Regions from separate parts of the Rahnella inusitata genome, predicted to be linked through region 1. Evidence: predicted binding sites of a transcription regulator. Region 1 holds the regulator's gene; each other region holds the start of a gene.

Evidence for each region. Region 1 encodes Fur, which represses iron uptake genes when iron is present. Its sites were predicted from a motif close to ATAATAATGAGAACNACTATCAA; they were not measured.
Region 2: the regulator Fur is predicted to act here: its motif matches at 2,892-2,914, upstream of I2123_RS23575 (isochorismate synthase).
Region 3: the regulator Fur is predicted to act here: its motif matches at 1,489-1,511, upstream of efeU (iron uptake transporter permease EfeU).

What each region holds. Positions count from the first base shown of each region.
Region 1 covers NZ_CP065024.1:3,742,035-3,750,362, forward strand. Annotated here, with positions in the region: gene ybfF (esterase) at 1-597, shown strand, start outside; gene ybfE (LexA regulated protein) at 853-1,134, shown strand; gene I2123_RS17570 (methyl-accepting chemotaxis protein) at 1,214-2,878, opposite strand; gene fldA (flavodoxin FldA) at 3,298-3,825, shown strand; gene fur (ferric iron uptake transcriptional regulator) at 4,140-4,595, shown strand; gene chiQ (ChiQ/YbfN family lipoprotein) at 4,901-5,242, opposite strand; gene chiP (chitoporin ChiP) at 5,256-6,719, opposite strand; gene glnS (glutamine--tRNA ligase) at 7,139-8,328, opposite strand, start outside.
Region 2 covers NZ_CP065025.1:384,803-393,130, forward strand. Annotated here, with positions in the region: gene I2123_RS23570 ((2,3-dihydroxybenzoyl)adenylate synthase) at 1-1,632, opposite strand, end outside; gene I2123_RS23575 (isochorismate synthase) at 1,644-2,864, opposite strand; gene fepB (Fe2+-enterobactin ABC transporter substrate-binding protein) at 3,064-4,032, shown strand; gene entS (enterobactin transporter EntS) at 4,019-5,287, opposite strand; gene fepD (Fe(3+)-siderophore ABC transporter permease) at 5,522-6,496, shown strand; gene fepG (iron-enterobactin ABC transporter permease) at 6,559-7,527, shown strand; gene I2123_RS23600 (ATP-binding cassette domain-containing protein) at 7,527-8,328, shown strand, end outside.
Region 3 covers NZ_CP065024.1:2,502,083-2,510,410, reverse strand. Annotated here, with positions in the region: gene efeO (iron uptake system protein EfeO) at 1-522, opposite strand, end outside; gene efeU (iron uptake transporter permease EfeU) at 568-1,419, opposite strand; gene putP (sodium/proline symporter PutP) at 1,680-3,164, opposite strand; gene putA (trifunctional transcriptional regulator/proline dehydrogenase/L-glutamate gamma-semialdehyde dehydrogenase) at 3,701-7,675, shown strand; gene phoA (alkaline phosphatase) at 7,920-8,328, shown strand, end outside.

The DNA.
Region 1 (8,328 bases):
CAAGAGATGTCCTACGCCGCGATGGCGCAGGATTTGGTGGAAACGTTAGAAGAAGTCGGTTTCCAAAAAATCATCGTTATCGGCCACTCCATGGGCGGAAAAGCCGCGATGGCGCTGACGGCGCTTATCCCGGACCGCATCGAAAAGCTGATCGCCATTGATATCGCCCCTGTGGATTATCACACCCGCCGCCACGACGAAATTTTTGCTGCGATCAATGCCGTGACCGCCGCCGGTGCGCGCGATCGCACGTCCGCCACCGCCTCCATGCAAGAGCATATAAAGGAAGACGGCGTGATCCAGTTTCTGCTGAAATCATTCCAGCAGGGAGAATGGCGTTTCAACGTGCCGGTTTTGATGAGTGAATACGAAACGATTATCGGCTGGGAGAACGTGCCCGCGTGGGATCACCCGGCGTTATTCATTCGCGGCGGCCTGTCGCCGTATGTGCAGGACGCCTACCGTGAAGATATCGCCCGACAGTTCCCGCAGGCAAAAGCCTATGTGGTCGCCGGAACCGGTCACTGGGTTCACGCGGAAAAACCTGACGCCGTACTGCGCGCTGTGCATCGATTCATCGATTCGCCTGAGGTTTAACATCCTGGGGATAAATTGTGCAAAAAGTCTGCACAACTTCAGAAGTTATCATGAAATCAGGGCAATCAGGCGTTGTGAACTCCTGGCGCGCTAGGGTATGATTGCGCGCTATAATTTTGCCGCCCCGTTTCGCTCAGGTTGAGTGGCGGGGGGTGAATTGGGTCAGGGTTTCTTAGCCCGTAATGTGTGAAACGCTCGTCAGGAATCGGCTTGCCGTTTTCCGATGTAAAAACTTCCCTGGTTGTACCGCTACCTATGGCAAAAGAACAACTGGATCGCACGACGATTGATCTGTTCGCAGATGACCGCCGTCCGGGGCGTCCAAAAACTAATCCGCTATCCCGTGATGAACAGCTCAGGATCAACAAGCGCAACCAGTTACGCCGCGATAAAGCGAGCGGTCTGCGTCGCGTCGAGCTGAAAATGAACGCCGATGCTGTTGATACACTCAATAAGCTGGCAGAAGAACGCAATATCAGTCGTAGCGAATTGATTGAAGAGATGCTGCTGGCGCATCTTAACGGTCATGAAGGCTGATTGAAAACGGGTAACCTTCTCAGGCTACCCGTTTGTTTTTTCTCTTTATACTGCTCAATATTTTACTTCACTGCATCACTCAGAACGTTTCCCAGTTTTCCGAACTTTTCGCAGAAACCATTCCCGTATCAGGCCGTAATAATGGCGCAGAAATCATCCCAGCAGGTTTTGACCCGACGCGCGTAACGTTGTCTCGCAGTTTGAACGTCGCAACGGCGTTATTGAGCAACGCGGCCTGCTCTTCCAGAGAAACGGCGGCCTGAGATGCCTGTTCCACCAGCGAGGCGTTTTGCTGTGTGACGCTGTCCATCTGCGTGACGGCTACGGCTACCTGACTGATACCTTTGCTTTGCTCATCGGACGCAGACGCGATTTCCGCCATGATATCGGTGACATGCGTAATCGAACGCACCACTTCGTCCATAGTCTGCCCCGCGTTTTCCACCAGTTTGGATCCGCTGTCAACGCGGGAAACCGATTCACTGATAAGCTGCTCAATCTCTTTCGCTGCCTGCGCACTGCGCTGTGCCAGATTGCGCACTTCGCTGGCGACGACGGCAAATCCGCGCCCCTGTTCGCCTGCGCGTGCGGCTTCTACCGCGGCATTCAGCGCCAGAATGTTAGTCTGGAAAGCGATGCTGTTGATGACGGACGTTATCTCAGCAATCTTTTTCGAACTGCCGGAAATATCTTTCATGGTGCTGACAACGTCGGCCACAATGTTACCGCCTTTGCGGGCGGTGCCGGACGCTTCAATCACCAGCTGGCTGGCGTGATGGGCGTTGTCGGCGTTGTGTTTCACCGTTGCGGTCAGTTCTTCCATGCTGGCCGCCGTTTCTTCCAGCGCCGAGGCCTGCTCTTCCGTACGCGAAGAGAGATCGTTATTACCGGCAGAAATCTCAGAAGCCCCCTGATAGATGTTGTTGGTACAGTTGCGGATGGTTTGCACCGTGTTTACCAGACTGGCCTGCATGATGTTGAGTAACGGGATCAGCTTACCGGCACAGTTTTTACCAAACTCTTCCATGTGATTTGTCAGGTCACCGCTGGCAATCAGTGCAAACTGATCGCGGATCTTATCCAGCGGTTTCACCAGCGCCATCACCAGATAACGATCGGTCAGCAGTAAAATTATCAGGCCGATAATAAATGCGGTGATCTGAATCACTTTGCTGACGTAGGTCAGGTGGTTAGATTCCGTTTGTGCCGTGCTGAAATCCACCGCAATCTGGTTGCTGACTTTTTGCATTGCCGCGCCAAAATCACGGCTCAGTGGCGGAACGGTGGCGTTCGCTAACTGATTGTACACATCGATATTTTTGCTGCTGGCAGCCTCAAACAACGGGGTGACACCCTGGGCAACGAGACTCTCCCAGCTGGCAAGCAACTCCTGAACTGCAGATTCTTCCAGGCCCGGATGTGCCGCGGCTTTAAATCCCGCCAGAGCCTGAGTCAGGCCATCGAGAGACTGTTTTGCGGTATCAAAAATTTCCGGCCCTTTGGTCGGATCGGCCTGAAGCTGTGAGACGGCTCGGCTCAAGCGGGTGACGGTGCGAAAATACTGATCATTTCCTTTGCTGATCAGCGCCATATTGTTGACGAGTTCGGAACTGTTCCTGGTGTTTTGGGTCAATGTGTTAAGCGAGTTGACGGTGTAAAGCGATACACCGGCCCACATGACGCAAAAAACGCCAAGAATGATTAATAAAGCGGTCCTGATGGTAATGTTTTTCAAAAACTGCACGATATGCCTCTCTCGAAACATGACTGTTTCTGGTCTGAGGATTGAGGGGGATGCGGAGAATCAAGACACGTAACCAGCGGACGGGTGCCTCTGGACATGTTTGAACACCTCTCCGGGCATCGATTTCTTTATTATGTTGAGATTGCTCTCGCATCATCTATCGGCTGGACGTGCTTAAACTTAAGGAGTGTGTCGGATTATTTCTTCACTTTGCTTTTAACCTCAATAACTTTGAGGTTAAAGACAGACTTTCAAAAGACACGAAGGCGATAACACTTAAAAAGTTTGGCCGATAAACTTATTCGTCAGTTAAGAAGGCGAGCGGAAGCATATTCTCCGCCCCGCAAGTTTGCTATTATCAGCGTTATTATTGCCTGCAATGCAGGGCTTATCATTGAGAACAAGAGGTTAGACATCTTATGGCCGTAGTAGGAATCTTCTTTGGATCCGATACAGGTAACACCGAAAACATCGCAAAAATGATCCAGAAACAACTGGGTAAAGATGTTGCTGAGGTGCATGACATTGCGAAGAGCAGCAAAGAGGATCTGGAAAAATTCGATATCTTGCTGATCGGTATTCCAACCTGGTATTACGGTGAAGCCCAGTGTGACTGGGATGACTTCTTCCCAAGCCTGGAAGAGATCGACTTCGAAGGTAAGCTGGTTGCGCTGTTTGGCTGTGGCGATCAGGAAGACTATGCAGAATATTTCTGTGACGCACTGGGCACCGTGCGCGACATCATTGAGCCACGCGGCGCGGTGATTGTGGGTCACTGGCCAACAGAAGGCTATCATTTCGAAGCCTCTAAAGGTCTGGCCGATGATAAACACTTCATCGGACTGGCGATTGACGAAGACCGTCAACCTGAATTAACCAATGAGCGCGTTGATGCGTGGGTTAAGCAAATTACAGAAGAATTAAGCCTTTCAGAAATTATTGGCTAAAAACCCTGTTGGCCCTGAGGATTTATTCTACAATTGAAGGGCCAAACTATTACTGAAATTAACAATTTAGCCACAACAAAATTGTTACTTTCAGTAGTATCAAGGTACACTGAGTTCATCTGTTTTTTCTATCGATCAAGTCGTTGCATTCTCTGATGTGACCGGCATTTAGTGATCTTTATTAACAGGCAATCGTTTAGGGGATCGGCACACTTCCGTTAAACGAAGGATCCTAAACGAACATTTTTGTGCCGCTGATGCCACAGGCTCCATGCCTCAACTTGATTAGCACATAGTAACAGGACTGAATCCGCATGACTGACAACAACACCGCACTGAAGAAAGCCGGCTTAAAAGTCACGCTTCCGCGCCTTAAAATCCTGGAAGTGCTGCAAGCGCCGGAAGGTCATCACGTGAGTGCGGAAGATCTGTACAAACAACTGATTGATATGGGTGAAGAGATTGGTCTGGCGACGGTTTACCGTGTTCTGAACCAGTTTGATGACGCCGGTATCGTAACGCGTCATAACTTCGAAGGCGGCAAATCCGTATTCGAACTGACCCAGCAACATCACCATGACCACCTGATCTGCTTAGATTGTGGCCGCGTGATTGAATTCCGCGACGAATATATCGAAGGTCGTCAGCGTGAAATCGCTAAGAAACATGGCATCAAACTGACCAACCACAGCCTGTACTTGTACGGCCACTGTGAAGCAGGCGATTGCCGCGAAGATGATTCTTTGCACAATGATAAACCCGCGCAGTAATCTGCCCGGTTCGGTGAAGTTGCCGTCAACGTAAAGCCTTAACTAACCGCTGAAAAGCGGTTTTTTTTTGGCCTGAGCGCTGAACATCAGATATAAAAAACCCCGGAGAACCGGGGTTTCGTTTTTTTTTAGCCTCATGCGGTTTCGCTTAAAGCTTATCGGTGACCGGCTCTGCGCGGCGAAAGCCTGCCCCCTCGGCAGAGGCTGAGCTTATCCAGACATCACCGGTAATTTGCGGTTTTGGCGTATCATCATAATGATGCCAGTGCGTTGAGTCTGAATTTTTTCCATCTCCAACCTCATCCTTAATTCGTTGGTTTAGGAGAATTATTCGCTCTGATTTCCTGCCAGATTTTGCCGCAGTCGTCGGCGTAAGCCTGGCCGTCCCCGGTTTTACGCGCGGTAAGGCAGCGCTGGTAATCCACCACCCGCACTGTTTCCTGTTCGGCAAATTGCTTGTGCGCTTTTTCCTGTTTCAGGACGTCAAGAACCGTCTGGCACGAGGCTATTTTGTCTGGCGATCCTTCCGCCTTGTTGATACAGACGCTGTAGGCCTCACGCAATTTGGTGTCTTCTTTTTGCGCCGTTGTCGGAGCACAGCCTGCAAGGAAAACGCAAGTAACAACGATCATCAGTAATTTATTCATCGACATGGCGACCTCAGAAAATAGTGAATGGAGCGATAACGATGAATTTGACGTCTTTTTCATCCTGGAAGATGTTGCCGTAACCACCGCCCCAGCTCGGGATATCCGAATGGTTGTCGTACTGGGTGTAATGCAGTTTGAACAGCGTGCCTTTGGCGCGGCCTTCCTGAATGGTGTACAGCGCGTCCAGACTCCAGGCGCTCTCTTTCAGGCGCTGGCTCTGGTCATAAGCCGCATTGGTGCTAGGCTTGGCGTCCCATGCATAAACGTAAGAACCGCCCACCGCGAAGCCCGGCAGATCCCATTTCGCCAGATCGTATAACACCCCGGCATAGACCGCTTTTTCACCGTTGGCGTTGAAGTCAGAACGGTTATCCCACCACACGTCAAGACGACCGTTAGATGAGGAATAAGTCGGTGTCATACGCTGCAGGAAATACCCCTGATTCCCTTCTGCCTTGACCATCGTCCCTTCAAGACGCCAGTTGAACTGGCCTGTGGTGTAGCCGAATGTCAGCGCCTGCAACCAGGCGAGACCGTCATACAAACTGTTCGGATCGTTCTTGTCGCTGATGCGGTCTTCCGCACCGTAGAACTGGTAGCTGGTGGTCAGCGGATTGCCCAGCAGATCGGCCTTATAGGACGCTTTGGCAAAGTACTGATCGACGTAGCTTTCCGCTTCGCCATAGGCCGCTTCGAGGACGAAATCATTTTTAAAATCATATTTCGCGCCGAGGGAATGAATGTAGGAGACACCGGTTTTCTTGTCATTCTGGCGGAAATCATCCATTTCCAGATGCCACGGCGATTTGTATTCGTCCGCCCACATGTAAGAGAAACTCAGCTCGCCCGGTTCGCCGAAATCATGTTTATAACCGGCTTCCGCGCCGCGATAGGTGCCCGGCATGAAGCTCCAGTGCGGAGCGATCAGCGTCTGCCCGGTAGGCTGGATGTAACCCGCATGTCCCCAGAAACCGCCATATTTAAATTTACCCGCGGCTTTGTACAGGCTGACCCCGCCCTTATCGCCGGAGTAATCTTCGTCGTAGGCGTGGTTTTTGGAAGAGAACGCGATTTCGTTCGGGTGGCCGCTGTCGCTGGCTTCAGCCAGCTCAATCGCAGTAAAAGCTGCGACGTCGATACCGAACATATCCCACGCATAACCGGAGGAGAAATCCAGATTCAGGTTGGCGGTGGAGTGAGAAAGGTTAGTGGCATATTTATCGTAATCAGGGTTGTTGACCGTAACTTTCGAGCCATCAGGTCGGGTTTCTTCTTTAGTCTTATTCAGATCTTTGCGATCACGCTCGCGCTGCCAGTAATAAACTCCGCCAGTCAGCGTGGAATCATCAATAAAGCCTTCCGCTCTGACTTCCTGAGAAAAAGTCATTCCGCCACCCAGTAAGGTGCCAGCCAGAGTGTACATCACAGGTTTCAGATAAGCCGATCCCCTGCCCCGGTTAAGGTGCTTGTGCATAGAAATTCCTCATTTTGACTAAAAAAGATGGTGCAAAACCCAAACGGGTATTAAAAGCGGCCGCCAGAGGCGTAACCGTAAAAAGCAGGTTAAGAGTATTTTTCGCGACGCGAATTATCAATGAGTAATTAATCATTGTTCTCTGAAGTATGACAAAGTGCACATAAAGATGAAAAAGTGTAACAGAAACGACTCAGGAGGGATTAAACAGCCAGAAAATAGTAAATAACAATAATTTCAGAGAGTTAAAATAAATAATCACATACTTTACACGTTTCAGCATTCATAAAGTGGTTAAATCAGGGAGCTAAAAAGTGACCATCAAAAACACATTAATTCGCGATGAAAATCAAACGCACCATTTTCCAGACATAAAAAAACGCAGCCGAAGCTGCGTTGAGTCAGACGTGATATTTCAGTCAGGCGACGGGTTTGCTTTCCCAGGTGTCGCGAAGGCCGACGGTGCGGTTGAACACCAGATGCTCAGCACTTGAATAGCGGCTGTCGGCACAGAAGTAACCTTCACGTTCGAACTGCACACTGACTTCTGCCTGAGCAGCGACCAGAGACGGCTCAACGAAGCCCTGAGCAATCACCAGAGATTCCGGGTTGATGGTGGTCAGGAAATCTTCAGCCTGGCCAGGGTTCGCAACGCTGAACAGACGGTCATACAGGCGAAATTCTGCCGGTTTACCTTCAGAAGCAGAAACCCAGTGAATCACGCCTTTCACCTTACGGCCATCAGCGGGATCTTTGCTCAGCGTATCGATATCGTAAGAACAGAAGATGGTGGTGATATTCCCTTCCGCGTCTTTCTCGATGTGTTCCGCTTTGATCACATACGCATTGCGCAGGCGAACTTCTTTGCCCAGCACCAGACGTTTGTACTGTTTGTTCGCTTCTTCGCGGAAATCAGCCTGATCGATGTAAATCTCACGGGTGAACGGCACTTCGCGGGTGCCCATTTCCGGTTTGCTCGGATGATTCGGCATTTTCACCATTTGCACGTCATCACCGGTGAAGTTCTCAATGACAACTTTAACCGGGTTAATAACGGCCATGGCGCGCGGTGCGTTTTCGTTCAGATCGTCACGAATACAGGATTCCAGCGCCATCATTTCAACGTTGTTGTCCTGCTTGGTCACGCCGATACGACGGCAGAATTCGCGGATAGACGCAGCGGTATAACCACGGCGACGCAGACCGGAAACAGTCGGCATACGCGGATCGTCCCAACCTTCTACAATCTTATCCGTCACCAGCAGGTTCAGCTTACGCTTGGACATGATGGAGTATTCAAGATTCAGACGGGAGAACTCATACTGACGCGGATGGCATGGAATAGTGATGTTATCCAGTACCCAGTCGTACAGACGGCGGTTGTCCTGGAATTCCAGCGTACACAGTGAATGTGTGATCCCTTCCAGCGCATCGGAAATGCAGTGAGTGAAATCGTACATCGGGTAGATGCACCATTTTGTGCCAGTCTGATGATGTTCGGCAAACTTAATACGGTAGATGACCGGATCGCGCATCACGAAGAATGGCGACGCCATATCGATTTTGGCACGCAGGCAAGCGGCACCTTCGGCGAATTCACCGTTACGCA
Region 2 (8,328 bases), on a different contig from region 1:
CGCAGTGTGTTCTTGAGAAATAGACTGTTCTTGTGCGATTAACTGTTCACGTAAAAGCTTTTTATCCACTTTACCCACCGGCGTCAGTGGCAGCCGTTCGACCCGCACAAAGCGGTCGGGCAGTTTAAATTCGGCAACACCCAGCTCACGCAGATGGCGGCGCAGTTGCACCGGTTTGAAACCGCTGAGTGTCACCAAAAAGGCGCAGCTTTTTTCGCCCATTAAGTTGTCAGGCATCGATACCAGTGCGGCGTTAATCACGCACTCATGACGCAACAGCAGATTCTCAATTTCCTCTGCGGCGATCTTTTCACCGCCACGGTTAATCTGATCTTTCAACCTTCCCTGAACCTGCACATAACCGTCATCCGTCAATGAAATCAGGTCGCCGGAGCAGTAAAAACCCTGTTCATCGAAGGCACTGGCGTTGTGCTCAGGGCTGAGGTAATAGCCCTGAAAGGTGTAAGGCCCGCGCGTCATCAGACGGCCAGTTTCACCTGCGGGAAGAGGATTTCCGTGCTCATCCGCTACCCAAAGCTCATCATCCGGGCACATCGGCGTGCCCTGAGTGGTGAAGATGCGCTGCGGATCGTCGTCCAGCAGCGTGTAATTCACCAACCCTTCTGCCATGCCGAATACCTGCTGCAACTGGCAGCCGATTTCCTGCGGCACTCTGGCTGCCAGCGTCTCACTCAGTTTTGCGCCGCCGACCTGCAACAGCGTTAAACTGTCGAGGGAGGGATGCCCTTCCCACTCCTTCATCGCCTGTAGCCATAGCGTCAGTGCCGGAGGCACCAGCGCCGTTACGGTGATCACGTGTTGTTCAATCAGCGGGAAACAGACCTGCGCGCTCGGATCCGTCGCCAGAATTACCTGCCCGCCGCCATAGAACACGCCGAGCGCGCCGGGCGAACTCATCGGGTAGTTGTGAGCAATCGGCAGGGCGCACAGATAGCGAGTTTGCGAATCGAAACGGCAGATTTCGACGCTGCGCCGGATACTGTAGTAATAGTCGTTGTGAGTTCGTGGGATCAGTTTGGGCGTACCGGTACTGCCGCCGGAAAGCTGGAAGAACGCCACTTCATCCGCCGGAGTCGGTGAGGCGCAAAAATCGCCCGCCTCCTCTGCTATCCACGCCGCCAGTGAATGCGCGTCATCCTCTGCATTGCGCAGCGCCGTTACCCGCAGCGAAGGGTGTTGTTCAACAAAAGCCGCCACCAATGTGTGCTCGGCAAACAATGCGTGATGGGTATCGGCAATCAGCAACGCAGGCCGGATTTGTGAAGCATAAGCGTTGAGTTCACTGCGCTGATGGCTGAACAGCGCATTGACCGGCACCACGCCGATTTTCAGCAGCGCAAAAAACACCACGTAAAATTCGGTGACGTTACCCAGCTGTACCAGCGCGGTATCGCCCGCGCCGAGGCCGCGTCGTTGCAGCGCAGCGGCCAGCCTGTCGGACTTGTCATCCAGCTGACGGTAACTGAGTGTGGAGATTGAATCTGAAATGGCCGCGACATCGCGGTCAGCCTGTCGCTGTAAAATATCGGTCAGCGCCAGACCCAGCCAGTAGCCGCGTTCGCGGTAACGCTGTGCCAGCGCATCCGGCCAGCGGGTAAATGCAATCGTCATGCGAGTCTCCTTTATGACGCCAGACCAAACGCGCGCAGCATGGTGTTGAGCTTAGTGCCGGTTTCTGCCCATTCCGATTCAGGGACAGAGTCCGGCACGATTCCCGCTCCCGCAAACAACTGAACGCGGTTTGCCTCCACCGTGCCGCAGCGGATAGTGACCACCCATTCTCCATTCCCCTGCGCATCACACCACCCGACAATGCCGCCAAACAGACCGCGTTCGAAAGGTTCGAGACGAGAAATCAGCTCGCGTGCAGACGTGGTCGGCATGCCGCACAAAGCGGGTGTCGGGTGCAACAGGCAGGCCAGCGACAGGGCATTTTCAGCGCTGTCCGCCACGTCGCCGTCAATCGGTGAGGCGAGATGCCAGAGTGTCGGCGTACTGAGCAGTTCCGGGCGCGAAGGAATATGCAGATGGCTGCATCGTGGGGTTAGCACATCGCGCATAGCGTCGGTGACAATATGGTGCTCGTAGGCATCTTTCCCTGACACCAACAGCGCCTGGCTGGCAGCATGATCCTGTCGCAGATCCGCGCTGCGTTTCGCCGAACCGGCCAGCGGATTTGAGTGAAAATGGTTGCCGAGTTTTCGCAGCAAAAGTTCCGGGCTGGCACCCAGCAGCGCGCCCTGTGCCAGCGGTACGTGGAAGTGATAACCGCCGGGATTCTGCTCGATCATGCGCGCCATCAGCGCGGCGCGATCCACCGGCTGGCGGGTTTCGATCTTCAGCAGGCGCGACAGCACCACTTTGCGCAGTGCGCCCCGTTCGGTGGCTTCAACCGCTGAAGAGACCATCTGCATGAATTCAGTTTGCGCGGGATATTCCGTTTTTCGCTTCACCTCCGGCAAGGCGTTTTGGCTCACGGGTGCATTATCGAGAAACTGCTGACGGTCAAACCACTGCACTTCTTTTGGCACAAACAATGCCGAGGGCTGTTGCGTATCGAAGGGAATGGCGCCACAGACTATCGGATGAGCGATACCGGCGTTTCGCGCCTGTATGAATGCCTGCGCAATCGCCTGCTGAAATTCACCGTTCAGCGCCTCACCGCCAGCGGCAGGCAGCGTGAGCTGAGTAAAACATCCCTGCGTGGCTAAGCTTCGAAAAGGGGAAGTGAAGAAAAATCCGCTGGCAGGAGAGATATCCGCGATGTTTTTCACCACCTCCGGGCACTGCTCCCCGACCTGCCCTGCTCCGTTGCTTTTGCCATCCGTCACTACAGCATCCATCAGTCGACTCCTGTTAATAAAATGATAATGAATATAATAACGATTATCATTTGCATCTGATGGCGGTAAACTACTCGCCGGTTTTACGTGTGTCAATCATAGAAACCTGAAGTCTTGCGCTTTTTTCCTGATTTCAGGGCACGTAGAATCACCGAAAAACGGCTATTTATCAGTACGCTATCGTGAAGGATTGTCTTTAATGAAGAATACCCTGCTCCAACGTCTGACCCTCGCGGGCGGGCTTTTCGCCCTGCTGACACAGGCCTGTCTGGCCGCCGGAACCGGCTGGCCTCGTGAGATAAACACTGAACACGGCAGCATTACGCTGGCCCATGCGCCTGAACGCATCGTCTCCACCAGCGTGACCGTCACCGGTACTTTGCTGGCCATTGATGCGCCGGTGATCGCCAGCGGTGCAACCAGCCCGAACAGCCGGATTGCGGACGCGCAGGGCTTTTTCCGCCAGTGGGGCCAGATCGCCGCAGAGCGTAAGGTGCAGCGTTTGTATATCGGCGAGCCAAATGCCGAAGCCATTGCCGGGGAAGCACCTGACCTCATTATCATCTCAGCCACCGGTGGGGATTCTGCACTGAAACTGTACGACCAGCTTTCGGCGATTGCGCCGGTACTGGTGGTCAATTATGACGACAAAAGCTGGCAGGAACTGGCGCGACAACTGGGCGTAGCCACCGGTCATGAAGCGCAGGCCGCCGCCGTGGTGAAGCAGTTTGATGAGCGGGTTAAACAGCTGAAAACACAGCTGACATTGCCCGCCCAGCCGGTCTCCGCGATGGTCTATCGCCCCGATGGCAAGGCCGCCAATTTGTGGACATCCGCTTCCCCGCAGGGACAGTTGCTGCATGAACTCGGGTTTACGCTGGCCACAGTGCCGGACAATTTTCACGGCAGCCAGAGTCAGGGCGTGCGAAAAGATATCGTGCAGCTGTCAGGGGAAAACATGGCAGAAGGCCTGAACGGCAACACCCTGATGCTGTTTTCGGGCGACGACGGCGATACGCAGCGGCTGATGGAAAACCACTTCCTGGCCCATCTTCCGGCGGTTCAGCATAAACAAGTTTATGCACTGGGTAATGACACCTTCCGGCTGGATTATTACAGCGCCAGCAACCTGCTGACGCGGCTGGACACGCTGTTTACTTCTCACTGACCGCAGCGGCGGGCGCAGGCTGAGCCTGTTGCCCGCCCGTCACGGTATGCCGTAACGCCCGCATCGCAAATGCCAGCACCACACCCAGCAACGCCGCCGTGAAACCGAAACTCGCCGAAGTGATGGCCGGTAACATCACCGATCCCATCGCTCCCAGCAGCAGCGCGCCGAGCGCATCCCCCGTCACGTTCTGCGCCGTCCACAGGCCGTTAATCCTGCCGAGGAAATCATCCGGCGTGAGACTTTGGATCAGGGCATATTGCAGTAACGCATTGATGGCGCTGAGATAACCGAAGATAACCAAAAAGGCTAATCCGAGGCCGAACCACGGCATCAGGCTGAACAGGCCGACGGCCACGAATGCGCCGATGGCGGTCATCAGCAGCAGCCAGCCAGGCCGGGCAACATTCGCCACCCGTCCGCTGGTCAGCGCACCGACTGCCGCCCCGAGCGGTACGGCGGCGTACATCAGCCCAAGTTCTGAGGCGCTGACCTGCCACATTCCGGACAGCGCCGGATACAGCACCCGCACCGCACTTGCCATCGTCAGCAGCGCGCCGACCAGCGCTACCATGCCGATCACCCGGTTTTGCAGCAGGAAAGCGAAACCGGAAATCAGCGCCCGCAGCGGATGTTCACGCTTTTGCACCGGCGGCGCCAGCTGCGGTAAACGCAGCAGCGGAATGAGCGTCAGACCGGTTCCGAGCGCCGCCAGACCATAGTTCCACGCCACACCTCCGCTGGCGATCACCAGCCCGCCGATAGCCGGTGAAAGAATCGAGCCGAAGCGTACGGTGAGCATACTGATCGCCCCGGCCTGCACCAGATTTTCCCTTCCGACAATCGCGGGCGTCGCCGCCAGCAGCGCCGTGACGCCAACGGCACCGAAGAAACCGTCCCACACCGCCAGCAGGTAGATAAGCGTCAGCGAAGGAACCGGCAGCGCCGCGTTGATGCACAACCCGACAAATCCCAGCCCGCAAGTGCTGCGCGCAAACAGGATCAGGCGGCGCCGCTCGTAACGGTCAGCCATCACACCGCCCATCAGCAAGCCGATAAACATGCCGCTTCCGGCCAGCGTGACAGACAGCCCGACCAGCAAGGTCGAACCGGTCATGGACTGAATCTGGACCGGCACGGCGATGCTGAGCAGGCCGAGTGCCAGAATAGAAATAAAGCGCGCGCAGAAGACGGCGCGAAATGTGGCGTGCGTTTTCAGCAGGGAAAAATCGAGTAAAATCGAGGGCTTGTTCATTATCAATGCGTCACATAGGGGTAAAAGGCACAGTCAATGTAGTGCTATTGCGGGATAACTCATGCTACCATAGCCAAACGCAATAGATAATGATAATAAATATCATTAAGATTAACTTTGGTGCTTTTACTCATCATGTCACGGTCTCTTACTGAACCCTCGGCCCCCTATTCCTCCCCGGAAAACTCACGGCAACCGATGCGCTCGCAGGCATTACTGCGTCGGATGCTTTTCATGCTGCTGGCAATTGTCCTGCTGGCCATCGTGATTTTATTAAGTCTGCTGATTGGCGCGAAATCTGTTCCGCTGCATACGGTGATCGCAGCATTACAGGGCCAATGTACCCTGCTGCCCGACTGCGTGATCATCCGCGATGCGCGCCTGCCCCGCACGCTGGCCGGGTTGCTGGCGGGCGTGGCACTCGGTCTTTCCGGCGCGCTGATGCAAATTCTGACCCGCAATCCGCTGGCCGATCCTGGCATTCTGGGCGTCAATGCCGGTGCAGGTTTTGCCGTGGTGGTGGGTATGACCTTTTTTGGTGCGACCGACGTCAGCCAGTATTTGTGGTTTGCGTTTGCCGGTGCGCTGGCAGCGACGCTGATAGTAGCGCTGATCGGTGCGGTGGGCGGCGGAAAAGTCAGCCCGATCCGCCTGACGCTGGCTGGCGTGGCACTCGGCGCAGTGCTGGAAGGTTTTTCGTCCGGCCTTTCTTTGCTTAATCCGCTGGTGTTTGATCAGTTGCGTTTCTGGCAGGCCGGTTCGCTGGATATTCGCAGTATGGCGGTGATCCGTGTCGTGACGCTGCCTGTCGTTAGCGGCGCTGTTCTCGCTTTACTGATGACCCGCGCGCTCAATAACCTGAGCATGGGCAGCGATCTCGCCACCGCACTTGGCACCCGCATTGTGCCCACCCAGCTTTGCGGTCTGCTGGCCGTGACCTTGTTGTGCGGCAGCGCCACGGCGGCGGTTGGGCCGATTGCCTTTGTCGGACTGATTATGCCGCACATCGCCCGACATCTGGCCGGAACGGATCCGCGCTGGATATTGCCGTGGACGCTGGTGCTGACGCCTGTTTTGCTGCTGACGGCGGACATCGCGGGGAGGCTGCTGGTGCCGGGTGAACTGCGTGTTTCCATCGTGACGGCATTTATCGGCGCACCGGTGCTGATTCTTCTGGTGCGAAACCGCCACCTGATGAAGCGGAGCTGAAGATGACGACAATCACCGCTGTTATGACCCGTTCACGCCATTTAGTGTTCTTTTCGCGACAAATGCTGACTGTCATTTTGCTGATCATCCTGTGCGCCGCTCTGGCCATTTACGGTCTGGGCAGCGGTACCCTGTCGCTCACGCCTTTACAGGTGATCGACGCCCTGCGCGGAGAAGGGCCACATAACCTGATGGTAATCGTCATGCAGTGGCGGCTGCCGCGTGTGGCGATGGCGCTGATTTTAGGCGCAGCGCTGGCGGCCAGCGGCGCGATTTTCCAGTCGCTGATGCGCAATCCACTCGGCAGCCCTGATGTCATTGGCTTCAATACCGGTGCCTACAGCGGCGTACTGGTCGCGATCGTGCTGTTTAACAGCGCGATTGCCGGTATTACCGTTGGGGCAATGGCGGGCGGATTGCTGACGGCGCTGGTGGTTTATCTGCTGGCGTGGCGCAACGGCGTTGAAACCTTCCGCCTGATTATTGTCGGTATTGCCGTACGCGCACTGCTGGTCGCGGGCAATACCTGGCTGGTGATTTCGGCCTCTCTGGAATCGGCGCTGACCGCCGGATTATGGAGCGCCGGATCGCTCAACGGCATCACCTGGGCCAAAAGTCTGCCCGTATTGGGGCTGATTATTCTGGCGTGGGCGCTGGCGGCGCTGCTTTCACGACGAATGCATTTGCTGGAAATGGGCGACGATATGGCGCGTGCGCTCGGCGTGCCGGTAGAGCGCACGCGGCTGTGGCTCATGCTGGCGGGTGTCGGACTGACGGCCGCCGCTACCGCCGTCGCCGGTCCCATTTCCTTTATCGCGCTGGTGGCCCCGCAGATTGCCCGCCGGTTGTGTCCCAATCAGTCACAGCCGCTGCTGATTGCGGGGCTGACCGGCGCACTGCTGTTGCTGGCGGCCGACGTCGCCACCCAGCGACTTTTCCTTCCTTATCAATTGCCGGTCGGGGTATTGACCGTGAGCCTCGGCGGTATTTACCTGATTGGCTTATTAATTCGTGAGTCACGCAAAAAATGATGAACACAGACCGCCCGAACGCTCCGTTGCAGGGTGAAAACCTGACCCTGAGCTATGACAAGAAAGTGGTGATCAGGGAACTGAATATCGTTATTCCACACGGCGAACTGACGGTGATTATTGGCCCGAACGCCTGCGGGAAATCTACGCTGCTGCGCACGCTCAGCCGCCTGACTGCGCCACAAACCGGCAGCGTGCTGCTGAACGGACGGCAGATCAGCGACTACGCCACAAAAGAAGTGGCTCGTGAGCTCGGTCTGCTGCCGCAAAGTTCGCTCGCGCCTGGTGATATTCTGGTGGAGGATTTAGTGGGCCGTGGTCGTTATCCCCATCAGCGCCTGTTCAGCCGCTGGAGTGACGCCGACCGGCTGGCGGTGAGCGAGGCGATGCAGGCGACCGGCATCAGTGAACTGGCCGACCGCCCGGTGGATACCCTTTCCGGCGGGCAGCGTCAGCGGGTGTGGATTGCTATGGTGCTGGCGCAACAAACGCCGTTATTGCTGCTCGATGAACCGACCACCTGGCTGGATATCACGCATCAGATTGATTTGCTGGAATTAATGCAAGATCTCAACCGCAAACTTGGCCGCACGCTGGTAGTCGTTCTGCACGATCTTAATCACGCCTGCCGTTATGCCACGCATCTGATTGCCATGCGCGACGGCAAAATTGTCGCCGAAGGTGCGCCATCAGAGATTGTCACCACTGCGCTGATTGAAGAGGTCTTTGGCCTGCGCTGCATGATAATCGACGATCCGGTTTCTCATACGCCGCTGGTGGTGCCGCTGGGAAGAGCGTCTT
Region 3 (8,328 bases), 1.2 Mb from region 1:
TTGGGCTTTTTTCAGGTCACCCTTTTTGATCGCATCAGTAAAGGCTTTGGTATGCGAAACCAGTTCGCCAACCTGTTGCGTCACATAGACTTTATATTCGGCAATCGGGCCGACCAGCGCCATTGCGTCAGGCTTGGTTGCTGTCGCTGCGCCTTCTGCGGTCACGGTCAGTTTCCCTTTTGGATTGCTCAGCAAGCCGCAGGTCATGTCGTATTCGCCGGGTTCCAGATTGGCAGTCATTTTCTGGGTGAAGCCCGGCGCGATATTTTCGCGCTCTTCCACCACCATCACGCCTTTCAGAATTTCCCACTCCAGCCCTTTCTGACTGGCGTTGTGTACCACAAACTGCGTTTTACCGGCCGGCACAGTCAGCGCCATCGGGTCACACTGTTTATCGTTGACGGTAATTTTAACCTGACGAACATCAGCAGCCAGCACGTTGGCGCTCAGCGCAAACGCTGGCAGGGACAACAGTGCAATCTGTAAAGCTTTACGGCGAAACAGCGGGGATGAATATGACATGTACAACTCCATGACAAACTGTGTGAAGAGAAAATTAACGTAAAATCAGCGTTGTGGTTTTTGCCCGGCAGAAGCCGGCGCGGCCACGGGCGATTTGCCGTGTGGCATAAAGAACAGGAACAGCGCCGGGATCAGATACAGGAAATACACCGAGACTTCACTGACGGTCGGGGCCTCCTGATAGCCGAACATACCTTCCAGCAGGGTGCCAAATAATGAATGCGTGGAGAGCGTGCCGCTCAGATCAAAAGCGATATCCTGCATACCGTTCCACAGACCCGCTTCGTGGAAGGCGCGGATCGCGCCTGCTGCCAGACCGGCGGCGACGAACAAAATAAACAGGCTGGTCCATTTGAAGAACTTCGCCAGATGCAGTTTCACGCCGCCGTAATAGATAAGGAAACCGAGCACGATTGCCGCGCCTAAGCCCAGCAGCGCACCGATTGGCGCTTCAATTCCGACATCCTGCTGAAACGCGGCCAGCAGGAAAAACACCGATTCCAGCCCTTCGCGCGCCACGGCAAAGAACACCATTGCCACCAGCGCCCAGCCCTGCCCGCGGCTGGAGTTCAGCGCATTATCGATAGCGCCTTCCAGATGCACTTTGATTGAACGCGACACTTTGCGCATCCAGAACACCATGTAAGTCAGAATGCAGACCGCAATCACGGCTACGATGCCCTCGAACAGCTCCTGCTGCTTCTGCGGAAATTCACCGGTGGTTTCATTGATAAAAACACCCAGCGCCAGACACAAGGCCGCCGCGACGATAACGCCAATCCAGACCACGCCAAGCCACTGCCCGCGCTGCGTACGTTTCAGATAACTGGCGATCAGGCTGACGATCAGCGCGGCTTCAAGCCCTTCGCGGAACATGATAAGAAACGGAACGAACATAGCGGAACTCCCGTAAAACAATGAACCTACAGATTGTGCAAGCATTCTGTAAAGATAAGTAAAATCGAAACGATAGTGATTATCATTCTTGGCCAAAGAATTACAAGAGGCGGCACGCTGTTTTTTGAGCACTAAAGGGGAAATGAGCACGAAAAAATATTGCCGGTTGTTTCAGAGAAAAAGACAGGCAGGAAAGGAATTGATAACGGAGCCCTGAGGCTCCGTTAAAACTACAGTGATTTCAACGTGTCACGATGAAATCAGATAGTGTTGTATTCTGCTTCAGCCGTATTGAAGCGTTCTTCTACCGCCTTTGACGGTTTGCTTCCCATCAGGCTGACAATCCAGATAGCCAGGGAGGCGAAGAGGAATCCAGGAATGATTTCATACAGTTCGGCCCAGCCGTACTGTTTCCACAAAATCACCGTCGCCGCGCCAACGATCATCCCGGCCAGCGCGCCGTTACGGGTCATGCGTTTCCACATCACCGAGATCAGGATAACCGGTCCGAACGCTGCACCAAAGCCCGCCCACGCATAGCTTACTAAGCCCAAAACGCGGTTTTCAGGGTTTGCCGCCAGCGCAATCGCCACCAGCGCCACGACCAGCACCATCGCGCGACCAATCCACACCAGCTCACGCTGGCTGGCGCCTTTGCGTAGGAACGCTTTGTACAAGTCTTCGGTGATCGCGCTGGAACACACCAGCAGCTGGCAGCTCAGAGTACTCATCACCGCCGCCAGAATCGCCGACAGCAGAATACCGGCGATCCACGGGTTGAACAGCAACTTCGCCAGCTCGATAAACACGCGCTCGCCGTTCTGAGTCACATTACCCGCTTCGCCCGGATTATTGCTGAAGTACGCAATACCGAAGAAGCCCACTGCGATGGTGCCCGCCAGACACAGGATCATCCACGTCATGCTAATGCGACGTGCGCTGCGAATGGTGCGATGTGAATCCGCCGCCATAAAGCGCGCCAGAATGTGCGGCTGGCCAAAATAGCCCAGACCCCAGCCCAGCAGCGACAGGATCGCCACCAGATTCATGTTCTTGAACATGTCGGTGTATTCAGGGTTTTTAGCGTTAATCACCATCATTGAGGTATCAATACCGCCGACCGCGAGGATGACGATCACCGGCGTGAGGATCAGCGCAAAAATCATCAGGCTGGCCTGTACGGTATCGGTCCAGCTCACCGCGAGGAAACCACCGATAAAGGTATAAATGATGGTTGCCGCCGCACCCGCCCAAAGAGCCGTCTGGTAGGTCATGCCGAAGGTGCTTTCAAACAGGCGGGCACCGGCCACGATGCCTGAGGCGCAGTAAATGGTGAAGAACACCAGGATGACGATCGCTGAGATAATTCGCAGCAGTTTGCTCGAATCTTCAAAGCGGTGGGTGAAATAATCCGGCAGGGTCAGCGCATTGTTGTTGGCTTCGGTGTGAACGCGTAAACGCCCTGCCACCAGCTTCCAGTTCAGATACGCGCCGATGGTCAGGCCGATGGCGATCCAGCTTTCGGAAATACCGGAAATGAATATCGCTCCTGGTAAGCCCATCAGCAGCCAGCCGCTCATGTCAGAAGCACCGGCGGAAAGCGCAGTCACTACGCTGCCTAAACTGCGCCCCCCGAGAATATAGTCATCAAAGTTTTTGGTCCGTAAATACGCGATGAGGCCGATCAAAATCATCCCGAAAATATAAACACAAAACGTCACCAGCATTGGTGTGTTCATTGTCATGTCCGTCTCCACTTCTTGTTATTGGTCTTATTTATCTGCGATGCATATTCAATGCAGGCCGGCACCTGTCTGTCCTGACGCCCTTTTGTTGAAAGGCGTTCAAAATCATGCCGGGGCGAGATGATGGCTGAAACCCGCGAAGGATGCAGCATGACTCTCCATATTTTTTCTTTATACAGGCGGTTAATAGGGTTTTTATTCAAATTTCTTGTCGGGCGGATACTGGTTTAGCAAAAGGGTGAATTCAAGAGTTTTAACAATCCAGATACACAAAGTTTACTCCGCATCACACTTATCTTGTCGAAGGGTTGCACGTTGCAAACCTAAAGGTTGTACCCGACACGCCCTCAGCGAATCTGCCGTTCACCTCGGCTACCACGGCGAAATACGGTTCTTCAAATGTTAAAAATGCCAGCCAAATCACATCGGGCACACTTCCTGCATTAACAGGGTTGCACAAGGTTGCAACATAGAAGATATTGCTTGCCATAAACATAATGAAATCACCTGAACCTTTTTATATGGAGTGTTTGCGCATGGGTATGACGACGATGGGCGTGAAGCTGGACGAAGGCACACGCGAACGGCTGAAAGTGGCGGCACAGCAGATTGACCGAACACCGCACTGGCTGATTAAGCAGGCGATATTTTCCTATCTGGAACGTCTGGAAAGTGGTGATGCGCTGCCGGAAATCCCGGCGCTGAACGGCACTGCGCCTGAAAGCGCTGACGAATACACCGCACCGCTGCTACAGGAATCACATCAGCCCTTCCTGGATTTCGCCGAGCAAATTCAGCCGCAGTCCGTCAGCCGTTCTGCCATCACTGCCGCCTATCGCCGTCCGGAGCCGGAAGCGGTTTCCATGCTGCTCGAACAGGCTCGTTTACCCGCGCCGTTGAATGACGCCGCGCAAAAGCTCGCCGCCGACATTGCGACTAAGCTGCGTAACCAGAAGAGTGCAAATGGCCGCGCCGGGATGGTGCAAAGCCTGTTGCAGGAGTTCTCACTTTCCTCGCAGGAAGGCGTGGCGCTGATGTGTCTGGCCGAAGCGCTGCTGCGTATTCCCGACAAACCCACGCGCGATGCGTTAATCCGCGACAAAATCAGCAACGGCAACTGGCATTCGCACCTGGGTCGCAGCCCGTCGCTGTTCGTCAACGCCGCGACCTGGGGTTTGCTGTTTACCGGCAAACTGGTGGCGACGCACAACGAAGCCAGCCTGTCGAAATCGCTGAGCCGCATTATCGGTAAAGGCGGCGAACCGCTGATCCGCAAAGGCGTGGACATGGCGATGCGCCTGATGGGCGAGCAGTTTGTTACCGGCGAAACCATTGCCGAAGCGCTGGCTAACGCCCGCAAGCACGAAGAAAAAGGGTTCCGCTACTCCTACGACATGCTGGGTGAAGCGGCACTGACCGAGAAAGACGCGCAGGCGTATTTGCAGTCTTATCAGCAGGCTATCAACGCCATCGGTAAAGCCTCGAACGGTCGCGGCATCTATGAAGGACCGGGGATTTCCATCAAACTTTCCGCCCTACATCCGCGTTACAGCCGGGCGCAGTATGAGCGCGTAATGGAAGAACTTTATCCGCGCCTGCTGTCACTCACTTTGCTGGCGCGCAGCTATGACATCGGCATTAATATTGATGCTGAAGAAGCCGATCGTCTGGAAATTTCCCTCGATCTGCTGGAAAAACTTTGCTTTGAGCCGGAACTGGCAGGCTGGAACGGTATCGGCTTCGTCATTCAGGCGTATCAGAAACGCTGCCCGATGGTGATCGATTACCTGACCAATCTGGCACAGCGCAGCCGTCGTCGTTTGATGATCCGTCTGGTGAAAGGCGCGTACTGGGACAGCGAAATCAAACGCGCGCAGGTCGAAGGGCTGGAAGATTATCCGGTCTACACCCGCAAGGTTTACACCGACGTTTCCTATCTGGCCTGTGCCCGCAAACTGCTGGCGGTGCCGAACCTGATCTATCCGCAATTCGCTACCCACAACGCCCACACCGTGGCAGCGATTTATCAGCTGGCGGGCAACAACTATTATCCGGGTCAGTATGAATTCCAGTGCTTGCACGGCATGGGGGAACCGCTGTACGAGCAGGTTGTCGGGAAAATTGCCGAAGGCAAACTGAACCGCCCTTGCCGCATCTATGCCCCGGTCGGAACGCACGAAACGCTGCTGGCGTATCTGGTGCGACGTCTGCTTGAAAACGGCGCGAACACTTCCTTCGTGAACCGCATCGCCGACGCTACACTGCCAATTGCAGAGCTGGTCGCCGATCCTGTGCTGGCAGTTGAAGCGTTGGCCGCCAGCGAAGGACAGGTCGGATTGCCGCACCCGCGCATCGCCTTGCCACGTAATCTGTACGGCAGCAAACGCGTGAACTCCGCCGGTCTGGACATGTCAAGCGAACATCGCCTGGCTTCCCTTTCCAGCGCCCTGTTGCAAAGCGCCAGCCATCCAATCACCGCGCAACCGATGATTGATGCGCCCACGGACGACGGCGAATTCCTGCCGGTCGTCAACCCGTCTGAAAATACCGACATCGTCGGCCACGTGCGCGAAGCGACAGAAGCGGAAATCAGCCGCGCGCTGGACGCGTCCGCCGCTGCCGGCGCCATCTGGTTTGCGACGCCTCCCGAAGAGCGCGCCGCAATCTTGCAACGCGCAGCAGAATTGATGGAAGCGCAGTTGCAAAGTCTGCTTGGCGTGCTGGTGCGCGAAGCCGGAAAAACCTTTAATAACGCCATCGCCGAAGTGCGCGAAGCGGTCGATTTCCTGCATTATTATGCCGGGCAGATCCGCGAAGACTTCACCAATGACACCCACCGTCCACTCGGGCCGGTGGTGTGCATCAGCCCGTGGAACTTCCCGCTGGCGATCTTCACCGGTCAGATTGCTGCTGCACTCGCAGCCGGTAACAGCGTGCTGGCCAAACCTGCCGAACAGACGCCGCTTATCGCCGCGCTGGCCGTCGGTATTTTGCATGAAGCGGGTGTTCCGGCGGGCGTTCTGCAACTTTTGCCGGGCAAAGGCGAAACCGTCGGTTCGCAGCTGGTGAATGACGAACGCGTTCGCGGCGTACTGTTCACCGGTTCCACTGACGTAGCGGGTATTTTGCAACGTAACATTGCAGGAAGGCTGGATCCGCAGGGGCGTCCTACGCCGCTCATCGCTGAAACCGGCGGTCTGAACGCGATGATCGTGGATTCTTCTGCGCTGACCGAACAGGTGGTGATGGACGTGGTGGCTTCGGCGTTCGACAGCGCCGGTCAGCGTTGTTCCGCCCTGCGCGTGCTGTGTATTCAGGATGACGTCGCCGACCACACCTTGCAGATGTTGCGCGGTGCCATGGCCGAATGCCGGATGGGCAACCCGGAACGTCTCTCTACGGACATCGGGCCGGTTATTGACAGTGAGGCCAAAGAAGGTATTGAGAAACACATCGACGCCATGCGCGCCAAAGGCCGCACGGTATATCAGGCAACACAAACTTTCGCAGCCGACCAGAGCGAATGGGCACGCGGGACGTTCGTTAAACCCACGCTGATTGAACTCGACAGCTTCGATGAAATGAAGAAAGAGATTTTCGGCCCGGTGCTGCACGTGGTGCGTTACGCCCGTCAGGATCTGGATAAGCTGATCGGTCAGATTAATGCCGCCGGCTACGGCCTGACGCTGGGGATCCACACCCGTATCGACGAAACCATTCACCGCGTCACGCAGCAGGCGCACGTTGGCAACATGTACGTGAACCGCAATATGGTCGGCGCGGTGGTCGGCGTCCAACCGTTCGGCGGCGAAGGCCTGTCCGGCACGGGCCCGAAAGCAGGCGGTCCGCTGTACTTATACCGCCTGCTGAGCAGCCGTCCGCAATTCGCCGTTCAGCAGACCCTGTTGCGTCAGGATCGCGAACTGCCGCTGGATGCCTCGGTGCGCGAAGCACTGCTGGCACCGCACCGCGCCCTGCAACAATGGGCCACCGGGCAGAAGCAAAGTGCAGCCTTCATTGAGGTCTGCAAACGATTCGCAGAAAGCAGCCAGGGTGGCACCTTGCGCACTTTGCCGGGGCCGACCGGCGAGCGCAACACATACGCCCTGCTGCCGCGCGAACGCGTCCTGGCATTGGCCGACAATCAGGACGATGCGCTGACTCAGCTCGCCGCCGTCACCGCGACCGGTTGCCGCATTCTGTGGCCGGAAACACCGTTGCAGCGCGAGTTGTTCAATCAGCTGCCGAAAGCCGTGCAGGATCGCGTGGACTTCGCCAAAGACTGGCACAACGATGCGCCGGTTTTCGATGCGGTGATTTATCACGGTGACGCCGATCAGTTGCGTGAACTCTGCCAGCTTATCGCCAACCGCCCTGGCCCGATTGTCTCCGTACAAGGGTTCGCCCGCGGCGAAGACAATATCCTGCTCGAACGTCTGCTTCACGAGCGCTCTTTGAGCGTGAATACCGCGGCGGCAGGGGGAAATGCGAGTTTGATGACCATCGGCTGAATTTCTTACGTCCGTAGGCTGCCGCAATGGCAGCTTTGCCCCTCCTCTTCGTAGGGGAGGAGCAAACCGAGTATTGCCTTACATAGCATTGATCGCGTTCAAAAATGTTGAAAACCGTCACTACGCCCCGTGCACTCCATTCTTTGTCATAAATCCGTCATCCTCCTGATCTACCCTCCCAGTAACAAAATAACTCAAACTGTGTGTTTTTATTTCTGACGCTTCATCAAAAGGAGTTTTGACAATGCAACAACCTGTATCTCTGATCGCTCGCGCCATCGCCGCCTCTTTACTGCTTTCCGCCTCTGCAGGAGCATTTGCTGCTGAAGATAACGCCTTGTCCGATCGCGCCGCTAAAGGTGTGATAACTGAACAAGGTGGCGCTCGCCGTCTGAGCGGTGACCAGACAGCCGCGCTGAAAGCATCGCTCTCTGACAAAACGGTTAAGAACGTGATCCTGCTGATCGGCGATGGTATGGGTGATTCCGAAATTACCTCCGCGCGAAATTATGCAGAAGGCGCGGGCGGCTATTTCAAAGGCATCGACGCCCTGCCGCTGACCGGCCAATACACGCATTATTCTCTTGATAAAAAAACGCAAAAACCTAACTACGTTACCGATTCCGCTGCGTCCGCTACCGCCTGGACCACCG